Regions from separate parts of the Streptomyces olindensis genome, predicted to be linked through region 4. Evidence: riboswitches for the same ligand, from Rfam matches in the RefSeq annotation. Region 4 holds a riboswitch; each other region holds the start of a gene.

Region 1 (3,960 bases), on a different contig from region 4:
ACCGGCATGCCACGCGTGTCGAAACCGGTCGTCACCATCACCGTGCCGGACACGGCGGTGAGCTGGGCGACCGCCCGCTCGAAGCGCTCGGCCACCTCGTCCGGATCCGTGCCGGGCCGGAGGATGTCGTTGCCCCCGGCGCAGAACGAGACGAGGTCCGGGGCCATGTCGACGGCCCGCGGCACCTGGTCCGCCACAATCTGGTCGAGGAGCTTTCCGCGTACGGCGAGGTTGGTGTACCGGAAGTCGCCCTCGGGCCGGAGGTCGGCGAGCAGGACGGCGAACCGGTCGGCCCAGCCGACGAACGCCCCGTCGGGGCCGGGATCACCGACGCCCTCGGTGAAGCTGTCCCCCACCGCCACGTACGACCCGATCACTGCTCTGCTGTCACTCTTCGAATCGTCTGCCACAGCCGTTCATGATTCACCCTCGAATGTGACCTACGCGACCGTAGGAAAGGGTTGACGGGCGGTGAGATAAGCCACTCCTAAAGTGTTCGCCAACTGAGGAATAGGCGGCCCGTCAGGGATGTTTCGGGGCAAGCCGCCAGACCCGGAAGTCCGTGATCCGGAAATGGCTCCACACCGTCCGGAAGGCGAAGTGGCCGCCGGTGTAGGGCCGCGGGTCGGTGTGGTCGAAGACGAGCCGCCCGTTGTTCCACCACCTGACCGTGGAGCCGTCGGAGACGATCCGGACCCGGTTCGGCTCGTTCGGGACCAGCAGCGGCTCGGCGTAGTCGAAGACCAGGGGGCGGACGCCGGGCTCGCCGACGTAACGGCGCAGCCGGGTCGTGGTGTTGTAGTTGGCGCCGTAGCCGGCGTAGTACGTCGTGAGGTGGTCGTACTCGTCGAGGGCCCCGCCGCGGGGCGTCGCGAAGAGGTCCTCCGGGGAGCGGACGTCGGTGGCGTTCCAGAAGTTGTTGAGGTCGGAGACGCGGTCGTTGACCCCGCCCTCGGAGACGGGGGTGGCGGTGTACCCGAGGACGTACGGCCCCTCCAGCCGCTGCCTGAACCAGACCGTCGCCCCGCTCGGCACGTCGATCTCCAGGACGCCGCGCGAGGCGGTGACGCTGCCGCCGTCCTGCAGTTCGGTCGCCCACCGGCCGAGTCCGTGGCGGAAGTCGTCGTGGGCGATGAGCCGGCGGTGCCGGGGCGCGGCGTGCGCGGCCGTCGTCGGGGCGAGGGCCGCGAGGGCCGCTCCGGCGGCCAGGGCTCCGAACGTTCTGCGGGTGGTCGGCACGGGACACAGCTCCTTCAGAAAGCGCTTGCACTCACGACGGGATCACTGTGTCCCAACTGCCGCCCGCTGTCGATCCCTTGGGCCCGTCGGCAGGCGGACACACCGACGGCCGGACCCGGGGATCGGGGTCCGGCCGACGGTCGCGTGTCAGGCAGGTGGTCGTGCGGTCGGTCAGCCGACGGAGACGCCGTGCGAGCGCAGGAAGGCGACCGGGTCGATGTCCGAGCCGTAGCCCGGCGCGGTGCGGATCTCGAAGTGCAGGTGCGGTCCGGTGACGTTGCCGGTCGCGCCGGACAGGCCGACCTGCTGGCCGGCGGTCACGGTCTGGCCGGCCGAGACGGAGAGCTGGGACAGGTGGGCGTACTGGGCGTAGTGGCCGTCGTTCAGCTTGACGACGACCTGGTTGCCGTACGCGCCGCCCCAGCCGGCGGAGACGACCGTGCCCGCGCCGACGGCCTTGAGGGAGGTGCCGGTCGGGACGACGAAGTCGACGCCGGTGTGGTAGCCGCTGGACCACATGCTGCCGGACATGCGGTACGGGGTGCCGACGGTGGCGCCGTCCACCGGGGAGGTGTAGCCGCCGGCGTTGCTCTCGGCGGCCGGCTTGGCCGCGGCCGGCTTCGCGGCGGTCTCCGCCTTCGCGGGCGACTCGGCCGCGGAGGACTTCTTCGCCGGCTTCTCGGCCGAGGCCTTCGGCGCGGACGGCGCCTCGGGCGCGCTCGCCGCCGCCTTCTTGCCGATCGAGAGCTTCAGGCCGGGGTGGATCAGCGACGGGTCGTCGCCGACGGCGTCACGGTTGTCCGCGTAGAGCTTCTTCCAGCCACCGCTGACGTCCTGCTCGTCGGCGATCTTCGCGAGACAGTCACCGGCCTTCACGGTGTACGTGCGCGCGCCGGTGGCCTTTTCGGGGGCCTGCTTCTCGGCGGCCGGAGCGGACTGGACGGCCTTTTCCGGGGCCGACTGCGGGGTGGCGGCGTGGGCGCCGGCGGCCCCCATGAGCGGAAGGGCGAGAGCGGCCCCGCCGGTTCCGGCGACGGCGATGGAGCGGGTGAAACGCTGGGTCTTCGGGCGGCGGTGCTTACCCTTCGCGGGCATGGCGAATTCCTCTCCGGCGCCTACGAGGTGAGCTGTCGGGTGCGGGCTGGAGATGCCCGGCCGCGCCGAGGCGTGGCTTAACCCCAAGCCGTTCCGGGAACCGGAACAGGCGTCGTACCTGTGGGTCCCCCGCTCCTGCCGTACACGGGTCAGTGTGTGCGGGCTCCGGGCGGCGGCAGGATTAGGCGTCCGTCCGGATTGGTGTGGAACGTAAGCGACCAAGACGCAACGGGACAAGCTTGCGGTTGCCTGTGACGGCGTTTTTCTTGACGCGCCGCCACATTTCCCGTCACCGAGCGTGGATTGCCGATCTCCCGTTTTCCGCAATGACCCTGAATAACGCCGGAATTACGTGAACATGGCGACAACGGATCGTCACGAATATGACGATGGTCACGCACCCCGACCCCATCTCCTTTACGATCGGGGCACGTTATATCCAAACGACCGAAGCGACCTATTCGGACAAGAACGACTACTTCCGCTTAAGACGGACGACAGTGGCATCCAGGTCCCCGCGCAGGCCGACCCGCAGCCCGTGGTGCAGCAGCACGGCGCCCCGGTGAACTTCGCCCGTTTCGAGGCATTCGTACACCGCTGTCGGGTCGAGACCCCGCAGCCGCAGCGCCGGCACGGGCTCGCCGAAGCGCTGCGCCTGGAGCCAGGCGAGGACCACGGTCTCGTCGCCGAGGACGTACTGCACCGCGCTCAGGCCGCCCTCCGGGGGCCGCAGCCGGTAGAGGTCGCCGCGCTGCACCACGGGCCGGATCTCCTTGTAGAGCTCCACCCATTCCCTCGCCTCGGCGAGCTCCTCCGGCGTCCACTTCGTGAGGTCCCCGCCGACCCCGAGCACCCCGGCCATGGCGCTGACGAACCTGAACCGCAGGGAGCTGGCCCGGTGGTTGAGCATGGCGTTCGGGCTGTCGGTGACCCAGGCGGCCATCACGCGCGCGGGGTGGAGCTGGCTGAAGCCGTGCTGGATGGCGAGCCGGTCGAGCGGGTCGGTGTTGTCGGAGGTCCACACCTGGTCCGTGCGGCTCAGCACCCCGAGGTCGATCCGGCCGCCGCCGCCCGAGCAGGACTCGAAGGCGACGCCCGGGTGGGCGGCCCGCAGGCGGTCCAGCAGGGCGTACAGGGCGTGCACGTGGTCGACCCAGAGCCGCTGCGGGTAGGGGTCGTCCGGCCAGCCGGCGTCGGTGAAGCAGCGGTTGAAGTCCCACTTGACGTAGTCGATCGGGGCGCTGGAGAGGAGCCCGTCGAGCTGCTCCCACAGGTACTGCTGGACGTCCTCGCGGGCCAGGTTCAGCACGAGCTGATTGCGGAACTCCGTCCTCTTTCGTCCCGGTTGGTACTGCACCCAGTCGGGGTGGGCCCTGTACAGCTCGCTGTCCGGGTTGACCATCTCGGGCTCGACCCAGATGCCGAACTGCATGCCGAGCCCGTGCACCTGGTCGGCGAGCGGCTTCAGCCCGCCGGGGAAGCGGTCGGGGTTGGGCGTCCAGTCGCCGAGCCCGGCCCGGTCGCTGGTGCGCGCCCCGAACCAGCCGTCGTCGACCACGAACAGCTCGACGCCCATGGCGGCGGCCCGCTCGGCCAGCGCCCGCTGCTGCTCCTCGGAGATGTCGA
Region 2 (3,960 bases), on a different contig from region 4:
GGTCGAGAAGCAGCGCTCCTCGATCACCGAGGGCATCCCGCTCGGCCAGCCCGGCCTGGCCCTCGCCGCCAAGCTCGCGTCCCGGGCCCGCACCGCCGGCCTGGACATACCGCTCCCGCCCGTCGAAGGCATCGGCTACGACCTGCTGGCCCTGGCGGTCCGCGCCGAGGCGGAGGGCGTCGACCCGGAGGCGGCCCTGAGAGCGGCGGCCCGCGCCTACCGGGACGCGATCAGGGAGACCGAGAGCTGAGCGGACCGGCAAGGGGGAGCGGCGGCGGGCCGGATACGGTCGGGGGGTGACCGACCAGTCCGAGCCCAGCACGTCCGCTCCCGCCCCCGACCAGTCCGAGCCCAGCACGTCCGCTCCGGCCCCCGACCTGTTCACCTGGGAGTTCGCCAGCGACCCCTACCCCGCCTACGCCTGGCTCCGCGAGCACGCGCCCGTCCACCGGACGCGGCTGCCCAGCGGTGTGGAGGCCTGGCTGGTCACGCGGTACGCCGACGCCAAGCAGACCCTCGCCGACAACCGGCTCTCCAAGAACCCGGCGCATCACGACGAACCCGCGCACGCCAAGGGCAAGACCGGGATCCCCGGTGAGCGCAAGGCCGAGCTGATGACGCACCTGCTCAACATCGACCCGCCGGACCACACGCGGCTGCGGCGGCTCGTGTCCAAGGCGTTCACGCCCCGCCGGGTCGCCGAGTTCGCGCCACGCGTGCAGGAGCTGACCGACGACCTCATCGACGGGTTCGCGCGGCAGGGGTCCGCCGACCTGATCCACGAGTTCGCCTTCCCGCTCCCCATCTACGCCATCTGCGACCTGCTCGGCGTCCCCCGCGAGGACCAGGACGACTTCCGGGACTGGGCGGGCATGATGATCCGCCACCAGGGCGGGCCCCGGGGCGGTGTCGCGCGGTCCGTGAAGAAGATGCGCGGCTACCTCGCCGACCTCATCCACCGCAAGCGGGAGGCCCTGCCCGCCGAACCCGTCCCCGGCGAGGACCTCATCTCCGGTCTCATCCGCGCCTCCGACCACGGCGAGCACCTCACCGAGAACGAGGCCGCCGCCATGGCGTTCATCCTGCTGTTCGCCGGGTTCGAGACCACCGTCAACCTCATCGGCAACGGCACCTACGCCCTGCTCACCCACCCCGGGCAGCGCGCCCGCCTCCAGACCTCCCTCGCCGCCGGCGAGACGGGCCTGCTGGAGACCGGCGTCGAGGAACTCCTGCGCTACGACGGCCCTGTCGAGCTCGCCACCTGGCGGTTCGCCACGCGGCCGCTCACCATCGGCGGGCAGCACATCGACGCGGGCGACCCGGTCCTCGTCGTCCTGGCCGCCGCGGACCGGGACCCGGAGCGGTTCGCCGACCCGGACGTGCTCGACCTCTCCCGCCGCGACAACCAGCACCTCGGCTACGGCCACGGCATCCACTACTGCCTGGGGGCCCCGCTAGCCCGCCTGGAGGGCCAGACCGCCCTCGCCACCCTTCTCACCCGCCTCCCGGACCTCCGGCTCGCGGCGGATCCGGCCGACCTGAGGTGGCGCGGCGGCCTCATCATGCGGGGGCTGCGCACCCTGCCGGTGGAGTTCACACCGGCATGACAGCCCGCCCTCACCACTGGGGCGAACGGCTAAACATGACACGCCGTCAGACCTGTGATCTTCACGTGATCTGCGCGGCATGAACTTGTGACAAGTGATCGTCTGCCGATACGTTCACCCATCAGCGCGGCCGGGCCTCTGCGCCGCGCCGGTCACTGCTGTCTCGCGAAAGGTCTCCGTATGCTCTCCGGGAACGGTCGGCACCGTCGCCCCCGCCAGGCTCCGGCTCTCCTCGTCGCGGCCGGAGTGACCGGCTCCGCCATCGCGATCCCGCTCCTCGGGGCCTCCGGTGCCAGTGCGGCCGACGGCACGACCTGGGACCGGGTCGCGGACTGCGAGACCGGCGGCGCCTGGAGTCAGAACAGCGGCAACGGCTACTACGGCGGCCTCGCGCTCTCCCAGGAGGACTGGGAGAACCACGGCGGTCTCGACTACGCCGCGAGTGCCGACCTGGCCAGCCGCGCCCAGCAGATCGCCGTGGCCGAGAGAATCCTCGCCGACCAGGGGGTCGGCGCCTGGCGCACCTGCGGACTGCTCTCCGGCCTCCAGCAGGACTCGAAGTCGGGTGCATCCGACTCATCCGACTCGTCCGATCCGACCGACTCGCCGGGATTGCTCGACTCCTCCGATTCGACCTCCTCGTCGGCCGACTCGTCGACTCCTTCCTCGTCCCCTTCGACGTCCGAGTCCCCTGACGCGCCGTCGACGTCGAAGGACGAACCGGCTGACTCCGACAAGTCGTCCGATTCCGGAGAGTCCGCGTCCCAGGGCCGGGAGCCTGACAGCTCCCCCTCGGCCACGTCCGGAAGCGGCGAGTCCGACAATTCGCGGCAGGACGGCACCTCTTCGGCGCTGACCGACACCGGCTCCGGCCGCCACCGCGGCCCCAGCGCCGATGAGAACACCGAGCCCGCCGACGGCCGTGCGAACGAGTCCACGGGCCGGCACGCCTCGCGCGGCGACGACGCGTCCCGCGACGCCACGGACGGCTCCTACACCGTCCGCGTCGGCGACAGCCTCTGGTCCATCGCCGACTCCCTTGACCTCAGCGGCGGATGGCACGCGCTCTACGCCGGCAACAAGGACGCCGTCGGCACCGACCCGAACCTCATCCGCCCCGGTCAGAGGCTCACAGTAGGGGCCGAAGCGGACGAGGAGTAGTCGGTGGGGCAGAGCGGAAACCGCGGCGGAAGTCGCCCCGAAACCGCGCGAGTTCGCGTCATGTTTCGCGGTGAATGTCCCGTATAAGTGCGGTGAGAGATAGATCTCAGAAGCCCTGATCGTCTTTGAAATTCCGTCGATCGCGTGTCTACGGTCATGACCGCTCGCCACCGCGAGCCCCGGCTGCCGCAACGCCGAATCCTGCCAGCGGCCGCACGGGAACAGTCGTCGCGTCAAGCGCCGTAGGCAGGAGCGGGGGACCCAAGGTAGGTGCCCGACCGGACAGTTGTGCCGGACGGGCTTGGGGTGAAGCCGCGTCCCGGGAGGGGCGCGGCCGGGCAACTCAACCGGCCCGAACCCGACAGCTCACCTCGCAGGCGTCGGTGAGGGGATCCATCCATGCTGTTTTCCGGCAAGGGCAAGCACCGTCGTCCGTCCAAGGCCACTCGCGCCATCGCCGTCGCCGGTGTCGCCGGCGCCGCCGTCGCCGCCCCGCTGATGGCGGCCGGCAACGCCTCCGCCGCCACCGCCTCCGAGTGGGACGCCGTGGCCCAGTGCGAGTCCGGCGGCAACTGGTCCATCAACACCGGCAACGGCTACTACGGCGGCCTGCAGTTCTCCGCCTCCACCTGGTCCGGCTACGGCGGCACCAAGTACGCCTCCACCGCCGACCAGGCCACCAAGGCCCAGCAGATCGAGATCGCCGAGAAGGTCCTGGCGAGCCAGGGCAAGGGTGCCTGGCCGGTCTGCGGCAAGGGCCTGTCGAGCGCCGGCTACACCGGCGGCGGCTCCTCGAGCGACTCCGGCAGCTCCGCGCAGCAGAGCACCGAGACCCGCGAGACCCAGCAGCAGCCGGCCTCCCGCTCCGACGAGCGCCCGGCCGCGAAGAAGACCGTCACCACCCCGACCGGCAAGAAGGTCAAGAAGGGCGATGGCGAGTACAAGGTCGTCAAGGGCGACACCCTCAGCTCCATCGCCGCGGAGAAGAAGGTCAAGGGCGGCTGGGAGAAGCTCTACGAGCTGAACAAGGACATCGTCGAGGACGCCAACCTCATCTACCCGGGCCAGCAGCTGCACCTGAAGTAAGCAGCGGCCCGCCCGTCCCCAGGGGGCGGCCCGCCCGCCCCCCACAGGGCCGCCCGCCCGCCCCCACGGGCACGGCCCACCCCCGTCCCCACGGGCTCCCCGCCCC
Region 3 (3,960 bases), on a different contig from region 4:
TTCAGCGTCACCGGCCGGCGGCAGCACGCCGAGAAGGCCCGGCAGATCATGGACGCCTGGTCGGGCACGCTGCGCCGGCACACCGGGGCGAACGCCGCGGTGCAGGCCGGGTGGACCGGGTCGGTCTGGGCCCGGGCCGCGGAGATCGTCCGGCACACGCGCGGCGGGGGCTGGCCCGACGAGCGGGTCCAGCGCTTCGAGGGCATGCTGCGCACCGCCCATCTCCCCCAAGTCGCCGCGACGAACCCGGACTTCAGCGGGTCCTGGGACCTGGTGGCGACCGACGCGGTCATCGCCATCGCCGTCTTCCTCGACGACCACCGGGCCTTCGGCCACGCCCTGGAGCGCTTCCGGGAGCGCGTGCCCGCCTACTTCTACCTGGAGAAGGACGGCCTCTCCCCGCTCACCGTGCCGGGCTCCGGCGTCGCCACCCCGCAGCGGATGGCGTCGTACTGGTTCGGTCAGGCCATGTACCGGGACGGCGTCGCCCAGGAGACCTGTCGCTCCTTCCGGCACGTCGGCGCCTCCCTCGCCGCCACCGCCCACATCGCCGAGACGGCCTGGCACCAGGGCGTCGACCTCTACGGCGAGGTCAAGGACCGGCTGACGGCCGCGCTCGCCCTGCACGCCCGGCACGAACGGGGCGCACGGGCACCCACCTGGCTGTGCGACGGCCGCGTCGAGCCGGGCCTCGGGCCGCACCTGGAGGTCGCCCTCAACCACCTGGAGGGCCGCCTCGGCGCGCCAGTCCCGGCCGCCCGCGAGGTGGCCGCACGGGCCCGGCCCGCCGGCACCGACGGCCTGTTCACCGCCTGGGAAACCCTGACCCACGCGGGCGACCCGGGCGGCTGAGCAGCGGGTGTGCGCGAGCTGTCCCGCGGATGGCGTACACTGGTGTCACAACGACGCGGGGTGGAGCAGCTCGGTAGCTCGCTGGGCTCATAACCCAGAGGTCGCAGGTTCAAATCCTGTCCCCGCTACTGAAGGCCGAGGGCCGGAATCCGAAAGGGTTCCGGCCCTCGGTGCATTTCCCGGAACTCCCCCTCACTGTCGGTGAGCGAACCACGTCACTCCGCATAACAACTGACATACCGTCAGAACCCACGAGTCACTTGTGAGGCGGCCAACTCGCCCGATTTGGGCCGGTCATGGCAGGTAAGTCCGCGCGAAAAAGGTTAATGATCAAGTGGAATCGCTGGAATACACACCGCGCCTCCATTAACGTTCGATAACGCAGCGCGGTCGTCCCAGCCGTCACAGAAGGCGGCTCCGTGCGCACGCGCCGAATCCCGAAAGGGAACCGGGGAACCACCACTTGGGGTGAATCGGGCGAATGCCGCCGTGGAAGCACGGTCGGTATACGCGCGTAGGAGACCTTCCTGCTCCGAACCCGTCAGCTAACCCGGTAGGCGAGAAGGAAGGAAAGGAGTACGCCTACGTGGCGTCCAACCGGCCTGCCCCCGCGGCCCCGTTCGCGCAGGACCAGCGCGACACCGAGACCTTCGGCTACGGCGGTCAGCGCACCGACGAGGGCCCGTTCCAGGAGTGGAACCCCACCGCGGAGTCCATCCGTCCCGTCCGCGGCCGGCATCGCGTCACCAAGCAGCGCGGCGGAGGACTCGCCCGCAGCTCCACCGTCCTGGGCGTCGGCGTCATAGCCGCCGTGGGCGCCGGCGGCATGGCCAGCGCCCAGACCGGCAAGCCGCCGGTGTCGATCTCCGTGCCGGACCTGCCCTCGGTGGGTTCCCTCATCTCGGACGACGACACCCCCCAGGGCTCCGCTACTCCGCTCAGCAGCCTCGGCACCGCCACGGCGGACACCGAGCAGGGCGGCTCCGACGCCGGTGAGGCGCTGCGGGCCCGGATCATGGCCCAGGTCGAGCACCAGCAGGACCAGATCGAGACCAAGGCCGCCGAGGAAGCCGCGGCCGCCGCCGAGAAGGCCGCCAAGGAAGCCGCCGCCAAGGCGGAGCAGGAAGCCAAGGCCAAGGCCGCCGAAGCCAAGCGGAAGGCGGAGGAGGAGGCCCGGAAGAAGGCCGAGGCCGAGCGACTCGCCGCCCTCGCCAAGCAGTTCACGCTGCCGACCTCCTCGTACACCATCACCTCCAGCTTCGGCCAGGCCGGCGCCTACTGGTCCTCCGGCTACCACACGGGCCTCGACTTCGCCGCGCCCACCGGTACCCCCATCAAGGCGGTCCACAGCGGCACCATCACCGAGGCCGGCTGGAACGGCTCGTACGGCTACAAGACCGTCCTCACCCTCGATGACGGCACCGAGATCTGGTACGCGCACCAGTCCTCCATCGGCGTCAGCGTCGGCCAGAAGGTCAGCACCGGCGACGTCATCGGCCGCGTGGGCGCCACCGGCAACGTCACCGGAGCCCACCTCCACCTCGAGGTCCACGCCGCCGGCTCCTCCAGCGGCATCGACCCGATGGCGTGGCTCAGGGGCAAGGGCCTCAACCCGTAAGCAGACGCACGCCTGGCGGAGCACCGGTGGCCCTGACGACGCCCCCCCCGACGTCGGAGCCGCCGGTGTCCGCTGTCGGCGGCGGTGTTTACGGGAGTTTTGCGTCCACCGTGGAATGGGGCTCTCCCGTACGGTCGTTGACGCAGAGCATGACTTCTCTGCGCAAACTCGGCTCCTCCGACCTCGAGGTCTTCCCGCTCGCCCTCGGCGGCAACGTCTTCGGCTGGACCGCCGACGAGGACCAGTCGTTCGCCGTCCTCGACGCCTACACGGCCGCCGGCGGCAACTTCGTCGACACCGCCGACGTCTACTCGGCCTGGGCCGAGGGCAACCAGGGCGGCGAGTCCGAGACCGTCCTCGGCAAGTGGCTCCGGGCGCGCGGCAACCGCGCGGACGTCGTCGTCGCCACGAAGGTCAGCCAGCACCCCGACTTCCAGGGCCTGTCCGCCGCCAACATCAAGGCCGCCGCCGACGCTTCCCTGCGCCGCCTCGGCACCGACTACATCGACCTCTACTACACGCACTACGACCGGCCCGAGGTGCCGGTGGAGGAGATCATCGGCGCCCTCGACGAGCTGGTGAGGGCCGGGAAGGTGCGGCACATCGCCGCCTCCAACATCTCGGCGGAGCGGCTGCGGGCGTCCCTGGAGTTCTCCGACCGCGAGGGGCTCGCCCGGTACGTGGCCCTCCAGCCCCACTACAACCTGGTCTCCCGCGACACCTACGAGGGCGAGCTCCAGGACCTCGCCGAGCGGACCGGGCTCGCGGCCGTTCCGTACTACGCGCTCGCGTCCGGTTTCCTCACGGGCAAGTACCGGCCCGGTACGACCGTCGAGAGCGCTCGGGCGGGGGGTGCGGCCAAGCACCTGGAGACCGAGCGGGGGCGGCGGGTCCTCGACGCCCTCGACCAGATCGCCTCGGCGCACGACGTGCCCGTCGCCACGGTGGCGCTCGCCTGGCTCGCCGCGCAGCCGACCGTCGCGGCGCCGATCGCCTCCGCGCGGACGGTGGAGCAACTGCCCGCGCTGCTCGGCGTGGGGGAGCTGACGCTCTCGGACGCGGAGGTGGAACGGCTCACGGAGGCCTCTGCCTGAGGCAGCCCTACGGGGTGTCCCCCTAGGAGCGGTACGGGTTGTACGCGGGGTACGGCGTCGGCTGGTGGCCGTAGCCGTACACCCCGTACACCGGCCAGGGCGGAGCCGCCACCGGGACCGGAGGGGCCGTGATCCGGGCCGCGTGGTCCAGCGCGGGGCGGGCCGTGTCCCGGCGCCGCCACAGCTCGTCGAGGAGCTCCCGCTCCCGGACGACGAAGTCGGCACCGGCCCGGTCGCGGCGGGCCCGGTGCCGCAGGAAGGCCAGCGACGTCGCGTACGCCTCGTACCGCGCCACCTCCCGCGCCGCGGCCTTCCCGGCGTACCGCTGGGCGTACTGGCGGGCGATCCGCCGGGCCCGCATCGAGCCGAGCGCGTACGGCTCCGCCGGGGTCAGCC
Region 4 (3,960 bases):
GGCTCCCGCCCCTCGTACACGACCGCGACCCGGGCCTGCGGCCGCACGCGGCCGACGGCGTCGGTGAACTCCGGTTCCATGAAAGGGTTGCGCGGCGCCTCCGAGGCGGCGCGCAGCGCGCGCCAGCGCTCCCTCTCCCTCTCGCCGAGCTCCCCGGGCCCAGCCACGCGAATGCGCCCACTGCTCAACCTGACCCCCCGATCAAGTCCCCCCTGGACACTTGGAAGGTACCGCCCGAGACGGCCCCGACGGTAGGTAGCGGACCATGTTGTTGCCAACTGGTGCAGAGGCCTTCAACCGGGCAATCGGCGTGCGCCGTGCGATGAAACGAAGGGGCGCGCTGTCCGTATTCTCTGATCATGGCCGCACCCATCGCATATTCACTCATCGCCACCGACCTGGACGGGACGCTGCTGCGCGGCGACGACACCCTCTCCGACCGGTCTCTCGCCGCGCTCGCGCGGGTGGCGGACGCCGGTGCCCAGCACCTCGTGGTGACGGGCCGGCCGGCGCCGAGAGTGCGGCCGCTCCTGGACGACCTGCGCTGCACGGGGCTCGCGGTGTGCGGGCAGGGCGCGCAGGTGTACGACGCCGGCGCGGACCGGCTGCTGTGGTCCATCACCCTGGACCGGGAACTGGCGGAGACCGCCCTCGGCAAGATCGAGGCCGAGGTGGGGCAGGTGTACGCGGCGGTCGACCAGGACGGCGTCGACGGGCTCACGCTGATCGAGCCGGGCTATCTCATGCCGCACCCGACACTGCCCGCGGTACGGGTCGACCGGCGTGAGGAGCTGTGGGACGAGCCCATCAGCAAGGTGCTGCTGCGCCACCCCTACCTGACGGACGACGAGTTGGCGGCGACGGCCCGCTCGGTCGTCGGCTCGCTGGCGACGGTGACGATGTCGGGGCCCGGCACGGTCGAGCTCCAGCCGTGCGGCGTCACCAAGGCGACGGGACTGGCGCTGGCCGCCGAGCACCTGGGGCTGCGGCCGGCGGACACGATCGCCTTCGGCGACATGCCCAACGACATCCCGATGTTCGACTGGGCCGCCCACGGCGTCGCGATGGCCAACGCGCATCCCGAACTGAAGGCCGTGGCCGACGAGGTCACCCTGTCGAACGAGGACGACGGCATCGCCGTCGTCCTCGAGCGACTGCTGGGCGGGACGGCTCAGTACGGGCCGAAGACGTTGTCGATCGAGCCGTAGCGGTCGGCCGCGTAGTTGCAGGCCGCCGTGATGTTGGCGACGGGGTCGAACGGGTCGTAGGGGGTGCCGGACACGTGGTAGGCGGCGAAGGTCGGGTCGATGACCTGGAGCAGGCCCTTGGAGGGCGTGCCCTTGGCGGCGTTGGAGTCCCAGTTGTTGATCGCCTGGGGGTTGCCGGACGACTCGCGCATGATGTTGCGGTAGATGCCGTCGTACGACCCCGGGATGCCCTTCTGGGCCATGATGTCCAGCGCCTCGCGGATCCAGCCGTCGAGGTTGTTCGCGTAGGTCTTCGCGGCGGCCGGGGTGGCCTTGGTGATGCCGCCGGCCGGCTTGGTCGGGGCGGACGACTGCGTCGCCTTCTTCTCGGCGGCCGCCTTCGTCGTCTCCACCTTCAGCTTCAGGCCCGGGTGGATCAGCCGCGGGTCGTCGCCGACGGCGGCGCGGTTGTCCTTGTAGAGCTGCTTCCAGCCGCCCGAGACGTCGTACTTGTCCGCGATGCGGTAGAGCGTGTCGCCCTTGGTCACGGTGTACGTGAGGGACTTGGCGGGCTGGGCCGCCTGGGGCGCGGTCTGGGCGGCGGGCGCGCTCTGGGCCGGCTGGGCGGCACTGGCCTGCGTCGCGCCGAGCAGCGGGAGGGTCAGGGCGGCCCCGCCGGTGCCGGCGGCGACGACGCCTCGGGTGAGCGGGCTGGTTCTGGGGCGACGGTGCTTACCTCGTCCGGGCATGGCGATGTTCCTCTCCGGCGCCTGCGAGGTGAGCTGTCGGGTTCGGGCCGGGAGGTGCCCGGCCGCGCACGGCGTTGTGCTGCCGTGCGCGGCTTCACCCCGAGCCGTTCCACGTCGTGGACCGGCGACTTACCTGGGTCCCCCGCTCCTGCCCTGCGTGAGTGAGTCGGTGTGTGTGGGGAGTCCGGGCGGCGGCAGGATTCGGCGTCCGCCGGACAGGCCCGGAACGTATGCGAGAGCACATGTCGGGAACAAGCACCGGGGTCACATATCGAGCTTGTTGACCTTGGTCGGGGGATATGAGCGGCTTGATCCTTTGCGGGAGCCAAGGCTCAACTTGCTTTCGGTGAACGGGGGTACGGGAGGGTGCCGGGGTCCGGCTGTCGAGAGGGAGAAGTGATTCAACTCACTGATCACGACCTGGGGCGCAATATCCCGCAAGGGGAATTTGCTTACCCAATACGGCAAATCGCATATGAGCGGCTACTTCCGGGAAAGTCGATAAATGTCTGTTGCCGCCCGGCCTGTAACCATGGGCGCTGGCGGTGATCGAAACGTGACCGGATACGCTGACTCGAGTGATGGCAGCGACCTATCGACAATCCGTGTGATCACCGGCAGACACCAGCAGACAGGAGACCCCTCGTGACCGACGTCGGGCCGTTCGGGCTGAGCGTGCGGGACCAGGCTCTGGAAGCCGATGTCCAGGCCGGGCTGGCGGCTGTCGAGGAAGGCTTGCTCGAGGCCACCAAGAGTGAGGTGCCCTTCATCACGGAGGCCGCCCAGCACCTGGTGCGGGCCGGCGGCAAGCGGTTCCGGCCGCTGCTCGTGATGCTCTCCGCCCAGTTCGGTGACCGGTACGCGCCCGGGATCGTGCCCTCGGCCGTCGTCGTGGAGCTGACCCACCTCGCCACGCTGTACCACGACGACGTGATGGACGAGGCCGCCGTGCGCCGCGGCGTCGCGAGCGCGAACGCCCGCTGGGGCAACTCCGTCGCGGTCCTCACCGGCGACTTCCTCTTCGCCCGCGCCTCGCACATCCTGGCCGACCTCGGTCCCGAGGCCGTACGGGTGCAGGCAGAGGCGTTCGAGCGGCTGGTGACCGGGCAGATCCTGGAGACGGCCGGTCCGCAGGACGGCCGGGACCCGGTCGAGCACTACCTGGACGTGCTGGGCGGGAAGACGGGCTCGCTGGTGGCGGTCTCGTGCCGGTTCGGCGCGATGATGTCCGGCGCCGACGAGACGGTCGTGGACGTCCTGACCCAGTACGGCGAGCGTCTCGGCGTCGCCTTCCAGCTCGCGGACGACGTCCTGGACATCGCCTCCGACTCCCACGAGTCCGGCAAGACCCCCGGCACCGACCTGCGCGAGGGCATCCCCACGCTCCCGGTGCTGCGGCTGCGCGAGCGGGCGGCCCGGCTCGGACTCGCCGACGACATCGCCCTGTGCGAGCTGCTCGACTCCGACCTCACCGACGACGCCCGGCACGCCGAGGCCCTGCGCCTGCTGCGCGCCCACCCGGCGCTGGACCAGGCCCGCAGGGACACCGTCCGCTACGCCGAGGACGCCCGCTCGGCGCTGGCCCCGCTGCCGGAGTGCACCGCCAAGACGGCGCTCGTGGAACTGTGCGACGCGGTGGTGCACCGGGCCGGCTAGCCCCGGGTTCCCCGGACGACCCCTACGGGTCGGGGGAGAAGCGGCCCCCTCGTGTCATACCGCAGCAGTACGTGGAGTTGAGCCCGGGGTCTGACGTATCTCCCTGGCCGATTTGGTCAGATGGAAACCACGGAAGACACCACTCCTCACCTGTTCGGGTGAGAATGGCGGCTCAGGGACGAGTGCGTGGACGACACGGACAGCCGCCGCCGACCACGGAGGTAGGGCACACATGGCACCGTACGCATCCGACGACAACACGACCGGCGGGGAGGTCGACGAGCAGCACTCCCGGCGGCGCAAGGCCGCCCGGTACGTCGTCCCGGTCACGGTGGTGGGGGTGGCAGCCGCGACGATCGGCCTGGTCC

The links. Region 4 has a riboswitch for cyclic di-AMP ahead of ABZ948_RS06690 (LysM peptidoglycan-binding domain-containing protein). Riboswitches for the same ligand answer to the same signal wherever they lie in the genome.
Region 1: another riboswitch for cyclic di-AMP. It lies ahead of ABZ948_RS18095 (M23 family metallopeptidase); the one in region 4 lies ahead of ABZ948_RS06690 (LysM peptidoglycan-binding domain-containing protein).
Region 2: another riboswitch for cyclic di-AMP. It lies ahead of ABZ948_RS27255 (transglycosylase family protein); the one in region 4 lies ahead of ABZ948_RS06690 (LysM peptidoglycan-binding domain-containing protein).
Region 3: another riboswitch for cyclic di-AMP. It lies ahead of ABZ948_RS35325 (M23 family metallopeptidase); the one in region 4 lies ahead of ABZ948_RS06690 (LysM peptidoglycan-binding domain-containing protein).

The regions. Positions count from the first base shown of each region.
Region 1 covers NZ_JBEYZD010000025.1:523-4,482, forward strand. Annotated here, with positions in the region: gene ABZ948_RS18085 (SGNH/GDSL hydrolase family protein) at 1-377, opposite strand, end outside; gene ABZ948_RS18090 (DUF6250 domain-containing protein) at 523-1,239, opposite strand; gene ABZ948_RS18095 (M23 family metallopeptidase) at 1,411-2,334, opposite strand; cyclic di-AMP (ydaO/yuaA leader) riboswitch at 2,339-2,499, opposite strand; gene ABZ948_RS18100 (alpha-galactosidase) at 2,810-3,960, opposite strand, start outside.
Region 2 covers NZ_JBEYZD010000047.1:26,700-30,659, forward strand. Annotated here, with positions in the region: gene ABZ948_RS27240 (nucleoside triphosphate pyrophosphohydrolase) at 1-250, shown strand, start outside; gene ABZ948_RS27245 (cytochrome P450 family protein) at 297-1,607, shown strand; gene ABZ948_RS27250 (LysM peptidoglycan-binding domain-containing protein) at 1,788-2,768, shown strand; cyclic di-AMP (ydaO/yuaA leader) riboswitch at 2,997-3,163, shown strand; gene ABZ948_RS27255 (transglycosylase family protein) at 3,168-3,854, shown strand.
Region 3 covers NZ_JBEYZD010000084.1:20,713-24,672, reverse strand. Annotated here, with positions in the region: gene ABZ948_RS35335 (alginate lyase family protein) at 1-852, shown strand, start outside; tRNA gene ABZ948_RS35330 (tRNA-Met) at 907-980, shown strand; cyclic di-AMP (ydaO/yuaA leader) riboswitch at 1,271-1,427, shown strand; gene ABZ948_RS35325 (M23 family metallopeptidase) at 1,439-2,470, shown strand; gene ABZ948_RS35320 (aldo/keto reductase) at 2,620-3,564, shown strand; gene ABZ948_RS35315 (PrsW family intramembrane metalloprotease) at 3,587-3,960, opposite strand, start outside.
Region 4 covers NZ_JBEYZD010000008.1:25,738-29,697, reverse strand. Annotated here, with positions in the region: gene ABZ948_RS06700 (GNAT family N-acetyltransferase) at 1-173, opposite strand, end outside; gene ABZ948_RS06695 (HAD family hydrolase) at 360-1,208, shown strand; gene ABZ948_RS06690 (LysM peptidoglycan-binding domain-containing protein) at 1,172-1,936, opposite strand; cyclic di-AMP (ydaO/yuaA leader) riboswitch at 1,940-2,118, opposite strand; gene ABZ948_RS06685 (polyprenyl synthetase family protein) at 2,582-3,592, shown strand; gene ABZ948_RS06680 (LolA family protein) at 3,825-3,960, shown strand, end outside.